Regions from separate parts of the Streptosporangium jomthongense genome, predicted to be linked through region 1. Evidence: riboswitches for the same ligand, from Rfam matches in the RefSeq annotation. Region 1 holds a riboswitch; the other holds the start of a gene.
The links. A riboswitch is a leader RNA that binds a small molecule or an ion and turns the genes downstream of it on or off. The one in region 1 is predicted to bind cyclic di-AMP.
Positions count from the first base shown of each region.

Region 2: linked by a shared signal. The riboswitch ahead of ACFOYY_RS01285 (hypothetical protein) and the one ahead of ACFOYY_RS02445 (C40 family peptidase) in region 1 are both predicted to bind cyclic di-AMP.

Region 1 covers NZ_JBHSBC010000001.1:500,928-508,224, forward strand. The annotation lists gene ACFOYY_RS02435 (branched-chain amino acid aminotransferase) at 1-757, opposite strand, end outside; gene ACFOYY_RS02440 (3-isopropylmalate dehydrogenase) at 941-1,987, opposite strand; cyclic di-AMP (ydaO/yuaA leader) riboswitch at 2,136-2,350, shown strand; gene ACFOYY_RS02445 (C40 family peptidase) at 2,338-3,045, shown strand; gene ACFOYY_RS02450 (hypothetical protein) at 3,103-3,315, opposite strand; gene serA (phosphoglycerate dehydrogenase) at 3,571-5,160, opposite strand; gene ACFOYY_RS02460 (hypothetical protein) at 5,369-6,301, shown strand; gene ACFOYY_RS02465 (FtsX-like permease family protein) at 6,353-7,297, opposite strand, start outside.
Region 2 covers NZ_JBHSBC010000001.1:271,380-278,676, forward strand. The annotation lists gene ACFOYY_RS01265 (class II aldolase/adducin family protein) at 205-849, shown strand; gene ACFOYY_RS01270 (DUF4032 domain-containing protein) at 923-2,134, shown strand; gene ACFOYY_RS01275 (hypothetical protein) at 2,286-2,867, shown strand; gene ACFOYY_RS01280 (roadblock/LC7 domain-containing protein) at 2,938-3,321, shown strand; gene ACFOYY_RS01285 (hypothetical protein) at 3,597-4,217, opposite strand; cyclic di-AMP (ydaO/yuaA leader) riboswitch at 4,463-4,613, opposite strand; gene ACFOYY_RS01290 (lytic polysaccharide monooxygenase) at 4,879-5,799, shown strand; gene ACFOYY_RS01295 (ATP-binding protein) at 5,927-7,297, shown strand, end outside.

The sequences.
Region 1 (7,297 bases):
GGTCGCCGTAGACGAAGAACAGGTTCATCCCGCCCATCTCCTCGACGTAGCGGTGCTCGTTGGCGTCGAGCCAGACGACCTGGTCACAACCCTGCTCGACGGCCTGGCGCTGCGCGACGAAGGCCGCGGCGTAGTTGCCGCCGCACTTGGCGAAGCCGGTGCCGCCGGGGGCCGCGCGGGTGTACTCGGTGGACAGCCAGACCGAGACGGCCTTGGCCGCGCCGAAGTAGGCCGCCGCGGGAGAGGCGATCACCATGTAGCGGTAGGTCCGCGAGGGGTAGTTGACGCCGAGCGCGGGCTGGGTGGCGATCATGAAGGGGCGCAGGTAGAGGCTGTGGCCCTGGGTGGTCGGCACCCATTCGCGGTCGGTCTGCACGAGCAGTTCGATCGACTCGACGAAGGCCTCCTGCGGCAGTTCGGGCATGGCCATGCGCAGCGCCGACTGGTTGAAGCGGGCGGCGTTGGCGTACGGCCTGAAGCAGGCGATCGAGCCGTTCTCCTGCCGGTAGGCCTTCAGCCCCTCGAAGAGCTCCTGGGCGTAGTGGAAGACCGACGTCGCCGGGTCGAGGCTGAGCGGGCCGTACGGCGTGAGCCGCGCGTCGTGCCAGCCCTCCCCCTCGGTGTAGTCGATGGAGATCATGTGGTCGGTGAAGGTCTGACCGAATCCGGGATTCGCCAGTACCTGCTCGCGCTCGGCCGTGGAACGAGCGTGGTCGGAGAGCTGCACGTCGAAGGTCAGCTTCTGAGCGGTGGTCATGGCGGCGGTCCTTCTCTTCGTGGCGGAGTGCACCTACGGTCCATTCTGGGACGGAGCAGGCACCGGAAAACTACTGCATATATGCCAAAATCCGGCAGTCTGCTCGGTGAGACGAACAAAAAAAGACGCGCCCGGCGGCTCTGCTGAGCCACCGGGCGCGTCTGGGGTCGTGCGGGCGGCTTGTCAGCCGGCTACTCGGGCGGTGATGTCGTCGCCGATCTCGTGGGTGGTACGGCTCGCCCACCCGGTCTGGCGCTCGACCAGGTCCTCGGCCACGGCCTGCTCGACCTTGGCCGCCTCCTCGGTCAGGCCAAGGTGGTCCAGGAGCATGGCGACCGACAGGATCGTGGCGGTCGGGTCGGCCTTGCCCTGGCCCGCGATGTCCGGGGCGCTGCCGTGGACCGGCTCGAACATGCTGGGCGCGGTGCGGTCGGGGTTGACGTTCCCGCTGGCCGCGAGGCCGATGCCACCGGCGACGGCGGCGCCGAGGTCGGTGATGATGTCGCCGAAGAGGTTGTCGGTGACGATCACGTCGAACCGCTCCGGCTGGGTGACGAAGAACATCGAGGCCGCGTCGACGTGGTAGTAGTCGGTGGCGACGTCGGGGTACTCAAGGCTGACCCGGTCGACGGTACGGGACCACAGGTCACCGGCGAAGGTGAGGACGTTGGTCTTGTGGATCAGCGACAGCTTCTTGCGCGGCCTGCTGAGCGCCTTCTCGAAGGCGTAGCGGACGACGCGCTCGACACCGTAGGCGGTGTTCAGCGACTCCTGCGTGGCGATCTCGTACGGCGTGCCGCGGCGCAGCGCACCACCGGCGCCCGCGTAGAGGCCCTCGGTGCCCTCGCGGATGACGACCATGTCGATGTCCTCGGGGCGGGAGCCGCCCAGCGGGGTCGCGACGCCGGGGAAGAGCTTGACCGGACGCAGGTTGACGTAGTGGTCGAGCTCGAAGCGGAGCTTGAGCAGCAACTCGCGCTCCAGGATGCCCGGCGGCACACTGGGGTCGCCGACCGCGCCGAGCAGGATCGCGTCGTAGCCGCGCAGTTCGTCGAGGACCGCCTCGGGAAGGACCTCACCGGTTCTGTGGTACCGGCCGGCACCCAGGTCGTAGGTGGTGGTCTCCACCTTCGTTCCGACGGCTTCGAGGACCTTCAGGCCCTCGGTGACGACCTCGGTCCCGATCCCGTCTCCAGGGATGACGGCCAGACGAACATTGCGCGAATCCATAACGGGCACCCTATCTGCTCTGTCTCGACAATCGAACCACCGATCTCACCCCTCGGACACTTCCCGCCCCGGAAGGCCTTGAAAAGTTTGTCCTGTTTGCGATCTTTTGACCGTTTCGTTAAGGTCCTGGCCATTCGTATCGTCGCCTAATTCGCGCAGGCCATCCCCCTCTTTCGGTCCGCGCGGAGCCGGGGAACCACTTCCGGGGTCCACGGGGCGTCCGAGCCGCACTCCGTCTGGCGGAGCACGTTTCCGGCGTTTTCCACGAGGCCCCTCGGGGCGAGTCGGCGCCACCACGCGCCGTAGGGCGACCTCCACGCCCGAGCCCGACAGCTCACCCGGCCGGCCCTATGGAAGGAACGGTCCTGAACGGCAAGACCTACCCCCGTGTCCTGACCCTGATCGTCACCGGCTCGACCATCCTCGCGACACCCGCCGTCGCACTGGCGGACTCCTCCCTCACCACCACCTCCCCCACTCCTCTCCTCGCGCTCGCCGCCGCCGGATTCGCCCTCGCACACCCGGCCCCCACCGCGGAGAGCTCCCGGACCCCGCTCACCACTCCCGCCGTCGAACCCGCCCCGGCCGGGTTCTCCGGGACCGCGCGGAAGGTCCCGGCCTGGAAGAAGGCGCTGAACTGGGCGATGTCCAAGCGCGGCACACCGTACGTCTGGGGCGGCACGGGCAGGGGCGGCTTCGACTGCTCGGGCCTGATGCTCCGCGCGTACGGCGCCGCGGGCATCCGGCTGCCCCGCACGACGACCCAGCAGTACTCCGCGTTCGCCAGGAAGATCTCCTGGAAGAACCTCAAACCCGGTGACCTGGTCTTCTTCCACAACCTCGGTCACGTCGGCATGATCACCAAGCCCGGTTACATGGTCCACGCCCCGCGCAGCGGCGACGTGGTCAAGGTGGAGAAGCTGCAGGCCTGGCGCCGCGCCAGCTTCGCGGGAGCCGTACGGCCGGACCCCAAGGGGGTCGAACTCGCCGACGAGCGGGCCGAGCTGGACACGGCGATCAGGCAGTCGACCCAGGCCGGTACGGCCCTCGCCCGCTGACCCACGCCTCTCCCGGTCCCGGGCGCCGCACCGCCCGTGGCCTCGGAGGGACCCGGCTCAGGAGGAGTGCGGGGGCACTCCGCCGTTGTCGCGGCGGTCCAGCGCGGTCTGCAGGGCCTGGGCGGCCTCGTTCTCGTTGTCCTCGGGACGGTTCCAGGGATACATGTCGTACATGACGCTTCTCGTCTCGTTCGCACGGAGCTGGCTGAAGGAGGAAGGGGAGCCTGGACCCTGGTCACGGGCCCTCATCGGATCGCGGATCCGGATCACGGATCGACGGGAAACCGGGGCCGACGAACGCCATCACACCGCGGCGAGTTGCCGGCCCGCCCCTGTGTCAGGCCTCGCCGCGGCAGGTAATAAGTACGAGAACCTGGCGCATTACCAGCCATAATAACCGGCCCTCCGCAATCTGTCTCACCCCTCGTGCAGGCTTCTCATATATTGAGACGAGGCTCGGCCGGAAAAGCAGACGGCCCCCGCCCCGCGAACGGGGACGGCGGCCGTGGGAGCCGTGCTCCGGGATCAGTCGGCCAGGTCGACCGAGCGGCCGCTGTCGGCGCCGATCTCGCCGCCGATCTGGTCGATCACCTCGGCCGGGATGGCAGAGTCGACGGTCAGCGCGATGAGGGCCTTGCCGCCCTTGGCGTCCCTGGCGACCTGCATGGAGGCGATGTTGATGCCGTGGTCGCCGAGGATGCGGCCGACGACGCCGACGACGCCGGGGCGGTCGTCGTAGGTGAAGAACGACAGGTGGTCGGTCGGCTCGATCTCCATCTGGTAGCCGTTGACCTCGACGATCTTCGTGACCTGCCGCGGGCCGGAGAGCGTGCCGGAGACCGAGACGGCGCGGCCGTCGGCCAGGACGCCGCGGACGGTCACCACGTTGCGCCAGTCGGGGCTCTCCGCGCTGGTCACCAGCTCGACGGTGACGCCGCGGTCCTTGGCCAGGAGCGGGGCGTTGACGTAGGTGACGGAGTCCTCGATCACGTCGGTGAAGACGCCCTTGAGGGCGGCCAGCTCCAGCACGCGGACGTCCTGGGAGGCGATCTCACCGCGCACCTCGACGTCGAGCCTGGTGGCGACCTCACCGGCGAGGGCGGTGAAGACGCGGCCGAGCTTCTCCGCCAGGGGCAGACCCGGCTTGACGTCCTCGGCGACGGCGCCGCCCTGGACGTTGACGGCGTCCGGCACGAACTCGCCGGCCAGGGCCAGCTTCACGCTGCGCGCGACCTGGGTGCCGGCCTTCTCCTGGGCCTCGTGGGTCGAGGCGCCCAGGTGCGGGGTGACGACGACCTGGTCCAGCTCGAACAGCGGGCTGTCGGTGACGGGCTCCTTGGGGAACACGTCGATGCCCGCGCCCGCGACGCGGCCTTCCTTGATCGCGGAGTAGAGGGCGCCCTCGTCGATGATGCCGCCGCGCGCGACGTTGATCAGGCGAACCGACGGCTTGACCTGGTGCAGCTCGCGGTCACCGATGAGCCCGACGGTCTCCTTGGACTTGGGCAGGTGCACGGTGATGAAGTCGGACTCGCGCAGGACCTCTTCGAGGGAGGCCAGCCTGACGCCCATCTGCGCGGCGCGGGCGGGCTGCAGGTAGGGGTCGTAGGCGATCAGCTCGACGCCGAACGGCTGCAGGCGCTGGGCGACCAGCTGGCCGATCTTGCCGAGACCGAGGATGCCGACGACCTTCTCGTCCAGCTCGACGCCGGTGTACTTCGAACGCTTCCACTCGCCGCCCTTGAGCGCGGCGTGGGCCTGGGCGACGTTGCGGGCCGAGGCGAGGATCAGCGCGACGGTGTGCTCGGCGGCGCTGGTGATGTTGGAGGTGGGGGCGTTGACGACCATGACGCCTGCCTTGGTCGCGGCCTCAACGTCGACGTTGTCGAGTCCGACGCCCGCGCGGGCGACGACGCGGAGCTTGGGCGCGGCGGCGATCGCCTCCGCGTCCACCTGGGTGGCGCTGCGCACGATGAGCGCGTCCACGTCGGCGAGGGCGGGCAGGAACTTGGCGCGGTCGGCGCCGTCGGTGTGGCGGACCTCGAAGTCGGCTCCCAGGACGGCGAGACCTGCCTCGGAGAGTTCCTCTGCGACCAGTACGACGGGCTTGTTCACGGGCTGGATCCTTTGGAGACGTGGAGGCTGCGGACGGACCTCTCGTAGTCTATCGAGGCTTGTGAACGCGTTCACGAGTGTCCCGCGATCCGAGACGGTTACCCACTTCGTACACCTTCTATGCCTACAAAATTCATCTTGGTCTTGATCTAGATAAAACTTCGCGATTACCCTGATAAGCCGTGGTTCTCTACCTAAGGTTCCGTGTATGAGCATCGGGAACCCCGCTCTCGGCGACGTACTCTCGCAACACGGCAGCCCGCACCGGCTGCTGACGGCGCTGGCCGAATACGGGCTCCTCGTGGCCGTGCGCCCTGATCGCTCCGTCGTGCTCGGCACGACCCAGACCGGCGAACGGGTCCTGCTCGGCTACACCTCGCAGAGCACCTACGCGCGCCACCGCGGCAACCACGCCCTGTCGGCGTGCGACGCCGACACCATCCTCGACATCCAGCGTGCCACCGGCGTGCGCGAGATCGTGATCGACGCCGCGGGCCCGGCGGCGGCGGCCGTACCGATCGAGGATCTCCAGCGCCACCTGCTCTCCACCCGCACCGGCCCGACGCCCGCGCTGTCGAGCGCGGCCCCGACGGCCTACGCGACCGGAGCGATGGCCACGGTCCCGCGTGCCTCCGTGCCTCCGGTCGTCCCCGTGGCTCCGGCGACCCCGGTGGCTCCCACAGTCGCTCCCACAGTGACTCCCGCGGCGGGCCGGCGCACCAGCCCGGCCCCCGTGCCGCCCGCGCCCGCCGCCCAACCGTGGATCCCCGCGCCGCGTCCCCACCTGTCGGGGCCGATGCAGATGGTCGACCCCGGTTACGGGCGCTGCACACACCCGATCCTGCCCGCGCTGCGCTTCGCGATCTCCTACGTGCTCGCCGACTACCCGCTCGTGCACCACGTGTGGATCTCCGAGGCCAAGACCTCCTCGGGGGCCCCCGGGATCATGCTGCACGTCAAGGTGCACATGTCGGCGGCCGAGGACGTGGTCAGGGACATCCACCGCGGGGTGCGCGCCCGGCTGCCGCAGCTGGCCGCCAGCGAGGCGCCGATCCTGATGGCCAGGGTCGCCGACGCCCGCAGCGAACAGCGGATGATCGAGATCGGCGCCCACGTGGTCTGCGCGGGCACCACCGACTGAACCGGACAGGTGGCGGCCCGCCCCTGAACGGGCCGCCACCTGTCCGCCTGACTAACCCAGCCGCCGGGTCAGCGTGACCCCGGTCCTGGCGAAGGCCAGGGCGATCAGTCCCGCCAGCAGCGGCAGTCCGACCCCGACGGCGACGAGGGGAAGCCACGGGACGCTGAGGACCATCTCAAGCTTGGGGTAGGCGACCCCGTTGAACCCGACCTCCCGGTAGTCGTTGCGCTGCACGACCGACTGGCTCGCCATGGCGAACCCGGGCAGCAGGCCGACCAGCAGGCCGAGGGGCACCCCGAGGCCCGCGACGAACACCGCCTGCCCCGCCGCGACCGCCCGGCGGGTGCGAGGTCTGGCCCCGACCGCCGAGAGCGTGTCCAGGTCGGGCCGGGCGTCGGCGGCGGCGAGGCCCGAGGCGGCGAGCGTACCGCCGAGCACCACGAGCGAGGCCAGCGCCCCCATGACCCACAGGGTGGGATCGATCCTGCCGGAGTCCACGCTCCCCGCCGTCGTGACCGTGACGTCGGGGGTGATCACGCGTATCGCCTCGCTGAGCCGCCGCTCCCGCTCCGGGTCGGGACGGCCGTCCTCCGGGCGAACGATGAACCCGATGAGGCCGGGGACGTAGCCCGCCCTGGTCACCGCCGCCTCCGGCGCCACCCCGAGCACCAGCGCGGGCCCCTGGACGGTGGCGCCGACCGCAGGCATGGTGACCGCGGGCTTCTCGCCCCCCACCGGGAGCCTCCGGACGGCCAACCGGACCTCCCCGTTCCTGACCACGGCCGGATCGAAGATCACCACCTTGCCCTCGGCCAGCGCGACCTCCGCCGCCCGGTCGGTACGGCCCAGCAGGAGGCGCAGCAGGTCTGGGCCGCCCACTGGCAGAGTGCCCAGCGGCCCCCACAAGGTGAAGCATTTCCGACAGGAACGGCGCTCCAGCGCGAAGTCCAGCGCCCCGCCCTCCCCGTCGAGTGCCTGGTACGTCGCGAGCGGCGT
Region 2 (7,297 bases), 230 kb from region 1:
CAAATCCGGTAGCAACGAGACAGCAAAGCAATCCTGACCTTGGCAGATTTGCACACAGTACCCGATACTTCGCACATCGCCATTGACTCGCGACATGCGTGTGGGTAAAGAATCTAGGTCCTGAAGCAACCCTTTGGGAAGAGCCGGTCTAGACCAGATAATGACGGTTTGCCGCATACCGCCGCAAGACCCTACTTTTGGGGCATGTTGCTGGCGGAGCAGCGTCGGCTGCTGTGTGAACACGGTCGCCGGATCGTGGAGACCGGGCTCGTTCTCGGGACGTCGGGCAATCTCAGCGTCCGTCTCGGCGACCTGGTCGCGGTGACCCCGGGCGGTCTGGCCCTGGACCGGCTCGAACCCGAGGCCTGCCCGGTCGTCGGCGTCGGGGGCGACCTCGTCGAGGGAGACCTGTCGCCCTCCTCCGAGACCCCCATGCACCTGGCGATCTACGCGGCGACGGGGACGACGGCCGTGGTGCACACCCACTCGACCTTCGCCACCGTGGTCTCGGCGGTCATGACCGAGCTGCCTCCGGTCCACTACAACACGACACTGCTCGGCGGCGTGGTCAAGGTGGCGGACTACGCCACGTACGGCACCGCCGAGCTGGCCGGGAACGTCATGACCGCCCTCGGCGACCGGCAGGCGGTACTGCTGGCCAACCACGGCGGGGTGACCCTCGGCGACGACCTCCCGCAGGCCTTCGAGGCGGCCAGGCTGCTCGAATGGCTCTGCGAGGTCTACGTGCGGGCCAGGGCCCTCGGCGAGCCGAGGACGCTCACCGGGGACCAGCTCTCCGCCGTCGTACGGCGCCGCCGGGCTCCCGCCTTCCCCCTCGGCGAGGACTGACCCTCCCGCGAGCCTCCCACCAGGCCCCCCGCGGGGACGACGTCCCCGCCCTGTCGACGTGAGGATCGACGCGATGCCCCTGCAGCTCACCGGCACCCCGAGCGACCCGGACCTGATCCGGCTGCCCTGGGACATCCCTCTTGAGAACTGGCCCGACCACCATCTGGTCGCCCTGCCCCGGGGTATCTCCCGGCACGTGGTGCGCTTCGCCAGGCTCTCCGGGAAGGTCTACGCGATCAAGGAGATCAGCGAGCACTACGCCAAACGCGAGTACCGCCTGCTGTGGGACCTGAACCGGCTTGACGCCCCGGCGGTCGAGCCGGTCGCCGTGGTGACCGGCAGGACCGACGCCGACGGTGAGCCGCTCGACTCCGCGCTGGTCACCGAGCACCTGCAGTTCTCCCTGCCCTACCGCGCGGTCATGTCGGGCACCATCCGCCCCGAGACGCTCACCCGGCTGCTCGACGCGCTGGCCGTACTGCTGGTGCGGCTGCACCTGACCGGTTTCTACTGGGGTGACTGCTCGCTGTCGAACGTGCTGTTCCGCAGGGACGCCGACTCCTTCGCCGCCTACCTGGTCGACGCGGAGACCGGGGAGCTGCACCCCATGATCAGCGAGGGGCAGCGGCTGCACGACATCGACGTCGCGCACGTCAACCTGTTCGGCGAGATGCTCGACCTGCAGGCGGGCGAGCTGCTGCACTCCTCGATCGACCCCGAGGAGGTCGCCGACTCGGTCTGCGCGCGCTACCACAGGCTCTGGGGCGAGCTCACCTCCGACGAGATCATCGAGGAGGTGGACTGGCACCGGATCGACCAGCGGATCCGCAAGCTGAACGACCTCGGTTTCGACGTCGCCGAGATGATGGTCCGCCGCAAGGCGGGCACGGGACGGCTGGTCGTGCGCCCCAAGGTGGTCGACGCGGGACACCACCAGCACAGGCTGTTCAGGCTCACCGGTCTGGACGTCGAGGAGAACCAGGCCAGGCGGCTGCTCAACGACCTCGACGCCTTCCGGGTCGCGCGCGGCCTGCGCCACGAGGACGAGGCGGTCGTGGCCCACCGGTGGCTGGCCGAGGTGTTCCAGCCGACGATCGAGGCCGTACCGGCGAACATGCGGCGCAAACTGGAGCCGGCCCAGCTCTTCCACGAGGTGCTCGACCACCGCTGGTTCATCTCCGAGAAAGCCGGGCAGGACGTCGGACTGCCCGCCTCGACCGAGTCATATGTGAAGAATGTTCTTGTCCACAAACCCGACGAGAAAGCCCTCCTCCCCGACGAGTAGCAAACGTTCCCCCGCCGGTTGACAAACCTTCTACCGCCCGGCGGAATTCTTTTCCTCGCCATATCTGACTTTTCATGAATAGCTCCGGGTTCGGAGCGGTTTCCCTACGCTGACCGGGCGGCGTTGTGGAGTCGTTGGCGAGGGGGACCCCGTGCTCGGAATCGAAGGCTGCCTGGCCGAGGCCATGGCCATCCCCGGTGCGCTGGACGCGGTGCTGATCGACCAGACCGGCGGGACGGCCGTGGCGGGCGGCGGCGCGGCCCGCGAAACCGGCGCGGGCAGGGCCGTCGCGGGGCTCGGCGAGACCTTACGGGCGATGCTCGACGGCCTCGCCGTGAGCCTCCCCGGCGAGCCCACTGGAATCCGTGAAGTGATCATAACCACCGACGACGGATACCATTTACTAAAACCATTGGAAACGGTGTTCGACGGCCTGCTCGTGATTTATGTCCGTCTTGATGTACATCACGCTGATCTGGCCCTGGCGCGGCATCGTCTCCAGTCCCTGTCGGGTCACCTGACCGCCCGTGCCGGGGGTCTCACCGCCCCGCCGTTCCCGCGTGAGGAACGGCACCGGTCCGGCCCGCGAGGGTGCTTCGACACGGCCGGGCCACCGTGCCCGCCCGCGACGGGACCTCCCGCCGGGGCTCCCGGGGGGACCGTGACGGCGGGCGACCCCGCCGACGTCGACCTGCTCATCCGGCTGAGGAACGCGCTGAGGGCACTTGCCTGAGCCCGGTCCGACGCCTTCGAGGACGCCCGTGAAACCGCGGACGCTGAAGCGGACCAGAAGGAGGGTGCCGGTGGAAATCCGCGACGAGGTACGCCAGGAGATGACCCGGCTACGTGAGCGGACACCCGATGTGGACGGAAGCGTAGTGTGCGGCGCGGACGGCCTGACGATAGCCAGTGACCTGGACGGCGGTTTCGCCGAGCAGACCGGCGCCCTCTCCTCGGCGCTGCTGGCCCTCAGCCGCCGGATGGCGGACATGACGGGCAGGGGAACCTTCGAGGAGACGCTGGTCTCCGCGGCCGGCGGCTACGCGCTCCTCTACACCGCGGGCCCGAAGATCGTCCTCACGATCCTCGCCCGCCCGGGGTCCAACCTCGGATTGCTGCGGCTTGAGGGACGCAGGACGGCGGAGAACCTGGCCGCCATCACCTCCCGCGCCCGGACGCCCCGGTGACCGGAGCGGCGAGGACGACCGCGAGGGACCACGCGGCGCCGAGGAGGGACCGAGGGTCCGGCCCGCAGGCCGTACGGCACGGCCGGTGAACACGGAACGAGGGCGGGCACCTGTGCGGGGTGCCCGCCCTCGTCCTTCCTGAGGGGGTCTCGGACTCCGAGGGGGATCGGAGGAGGGGTCCCGGGAGAGGAGCGGGACCTTCGGGGATCTCAGGAAGCGGGGATCCGAAGGGGGTCGGGGGCCTTCGGGGCTGGGGGATATTTCGCGATGAGGGGTTACGGCCGCGGCGCGTCGGCCAGGGCGGTCTGCGGCGGCGTGGCCGGGTTGTGGTCCATGAGCTTCCAGGCTCCGCTGGAGAAGGCCACGGGGTAGTTCTTCTTGCCGACGCCGTCGCCCCACTTGGTGATGACGTACTCGACCTTGATGTGCCCCTGGCCGTCGACACCGTCCACGCCCAGCGTGTCGGAGTTGAAGCTGCCACCGGTCAGGTCGGCGAAGGTCTTGGCGTCGAGGTCGATCATGACGCCGCTGCTCGACGGCACGCCGGGGCCGCGGTCGCCGACGAAGAACTTGGCCTTCTTGCCGTTGTAGAGGACGTAGCCCTCGGTGAACAGCGGCCAGCTCGGGCTGGCGATCATGCCCTTCTGCATGGGCTTGCCGCTCGCGGGCAGACCGGTGTCACCGGCGCGGCCGGAGGAGTCGTCCCAGAAGTAGGAGGCCTTGGTCGAGCCCTTGAGCAGGACGGGCTCAGCGGCGGCCGGGGCGGTGGCGGTGGTTCCGGTGCCGGTGTCGGCTGCGGCGGGCAGCGCGGAGACGACACCCGCGGAGGTCAGGACGCTCGCGCTCAGGAGGGTGGCGGCGAGCAGACGATGGCGCAGGGCAGCGGAGAAACGCATGAAGACAGGGCTCTTTCACGAGGGAACAGGACAGCCGCTCGTGCCGGGCCGAAGACGTTCGGCGATCAGTGGGGCACGGGGCGTGAGCGCTCACAGGGAAGAGAGGCCGCACCAGGAAACAGGCGGGCGTACACGGAGCGCGGTGCGGAGCGGGGGTGCCGCGGTCAGGCGCGGCGGAAGTCTCAGTCGATCCGCGCGAAGGCGGTGCGTGCCGGTGGGTAGGCGACGACGTGATCCATGAGGGGATCTCCTCTCCATCTCGTCTACCGGGTTAGCTGACGGGTTCGGGCGGTGGAGTTGCCCTACCGCCGCGTTGTCGCGGCGGATTCACCCCAAAAGGTGGGTCCCCGGCTCCCGTCGCCCTCGGGAGGCTTCGGGATTCGACGTCGACCGACCGCTCCTTCTCGTGAGGGGCAAGTCACCGGTCGAGAACAACTAGGACACTACCCACCACAAACGGACAAAGCAAAGCAAAAGCCATGAAAACCCCAGAAGATCTACCTTCAACCCCCAAGAAAGGGACATTGGCCAGGTCTTGACCCCACTCCGCCCATGGCGTTAAGTTCGGTGAAACTGTTAGGAAACTTACCTAATAATTGACCCGTAATCATGGGCCTGACCTGCACGTTCTCCGCCCTTACACCCCCAGGAGAAGCCCTTCATGAACAATCGGAAGCTTGGTGCGATCGCCGCCGCGGCGGCCGTACCCGTCCTGCTCTCGACGGTCATGGCCGGTTCTGCGTCCGCCCATGGATCGATGGGAACACCCGTCAGCCGGGTCTACGCCTGCTATCTGGAGAACCCGGAGTCGCCCGACACCCCGGCCTGCAAGGCCGCCGTCGGCAAATGGGACACCCAGCCGCTCTACGACTGGGACGAGTTGAACATCGGCACCGCCAACGGAAAGCACAGGGAGATCATCCCTGACGGGCAGCTGTGCAGCGCCGGACGCGCCAAGTACCGGGCCTACGACGCGGCCCGCACCGACTGGCCCTCCACGGCCATGCCGACCGGCGGCGGCGCCTACACCTTCCGCTACCCCTACACCGCCGACCACCCCGGCACCTTCGAGATCTACATCACGAAGGACGGCTTCGACCCGCTCCAGCCGCTGAAGTGGTCGGACCTGGACTCCACCCTGCTGGCGAAGGTCAGGAACCCGTCCAAGGTCAACGGCGAGTACGTCATCCAGGGCCAGCTGCCCCCGAAGACCGGCCGCCACATCGTCTACTCGATCTGGCAGCGCTCGGACAGCGCCGAGGCGTTCTACACCTGCTCCGACGTGACCTTCGGCAACGTGTCGACCCCATCCCCGACCCCGACCGCCACGGCGACCGCGACGGCGACACCCACGGTGACGCCGACGCTCACCCCGACCCCCACCCCGACCGTCTCCCACACCTCGACGCCCACGCTGACGACGACCGCGACGCCGCCCGCGCAGCCCTGGGCCGCCGGTGTCTCCTACTACGCCGGGAGCGTGGTGACCTACGGCGGCTCCGCCTACCGGTGCCTGCAGGCGCACACCTCCCTGCCCGGCTGGGAGCCCGCCAACGTCCCCGCGCTCTGGCAGCGCGTGTGACCCGGTACCCGCCGTACGGGCCGTGAGGCCGTAGGGCACGCGAACCCCTCCCATCGGCTCCCGGGCGCGGGGCCGGTGGGAGGCTCGTTCTTCCGGACATCACGGGCGAACCCGGTAGCGTGAGCGCGTGTCACTGACCCTCGGCTGTTGCCTGGCCGCGCTGGTGACCGTCGCGGCGCTCTACGCGCTGGCCCTGTACGGCACGGCGGGAACCGCGGCGGCCGGGGCCGTCGCCGTCACCCTCGTGGTGGCGATCACGATCGGCGTCGTGAACGGAAGCCTCAGGGACGCCGCAGGCTTCGGCACGCTCGCCGCGGGCGCCGCCGCCGTCGTGTGGTCCCTCGGCCGCTCCCACCGGCGGCGCAGGACGGGCCGGGCCTCGCTCGCCGCCTACCGCGCCGCCTCGGCCGCCATCCCCAGACTCGCCGCGACCACCGAGCGCGACCGGCTGGCCGCCGAACTCCACGACGTGGCCGCGCACCGGCTGACCGGCATCGCGGTCGCCTCGGCCGCGGCCCTGCGGCTCGCCGACCCCGTCATGACCGCGGAGGCGACCGCCCACGCCGCCGAGGCGGGCCGTCTGGCCGTCGCCGAACTCGACCGCCTGGCCCGCATCGACCGGCGCGGCGGCGAGACGACGCTGGCCGACGTCGACGCCCTGGCGGGCCATCACCCCGGGGCCGACTACCGGCGCACGGCCGCCTCCGCGCCACCCGGGACCGCGGCGCTCGCCCTGCGCATCGTCAGGGAGAGCCTGACAAACGCGATGCGTTACGCCACCGGCGCCGCCGTACGCGTCCGGGTCGAGGAGAACGCGGGACACCTGGTGGTCACGGTCACCGACGGGGGCGGTCCCGCCGCCGGAGGGCTCGGCACCGGAACCGGCCTGGCCTCCCTCGGCAGGGCCGTACGCGCCGTGGGAGGGACGCTGAGCGCGGGCCCCGAGGGGGCCGGATGGGCCGTCAGAGCGGCGCTCCCGCTGCCCTCCCCGGCCACGGGGCCTGCTGCGCCCACCGCGTCCTCTACGTCCCCTGAGCCCCCGCGGCCCCTGTGGTCACGCCGTACGGCGGGCTGGCGGGGCGCCGCCGCGCTCGACTGGGCCCTCGTGGTGCTGGCGGTCGCACTGCCCGCGGGGTTCGGGCTGCTGGCCACGGAGGCGCCGCGGCCGTTCGTCTCCCCCGCCTCGGGCACGCTGCTGCTGGTCCTGCTCGTCCTGCACGCCCTGCCGCTGCGCGGGCGCAGGCTGGCGCCGAAGCTGAGCCTGGCCGTGGCGCAGGGGACGTTACTGGCCTGGCTGGCGTGCGACGCGGCGGGGCTGACCGTGCCGCACTCCGCCCAGCTGGTCCTCGTGTGCTGGTGGGTCGAGCTGACGCTGCTGTACACCGTCGGCGCGTACGGCTCCCGCGGCTGGCCCGCCCCGCTCGTGGTCGCCGGGCTCGCCGCCTTTCCCCTCGTCCCGGGCATGACGGGCCCTCCCCTGGCCGTCTGGGCCACGCTG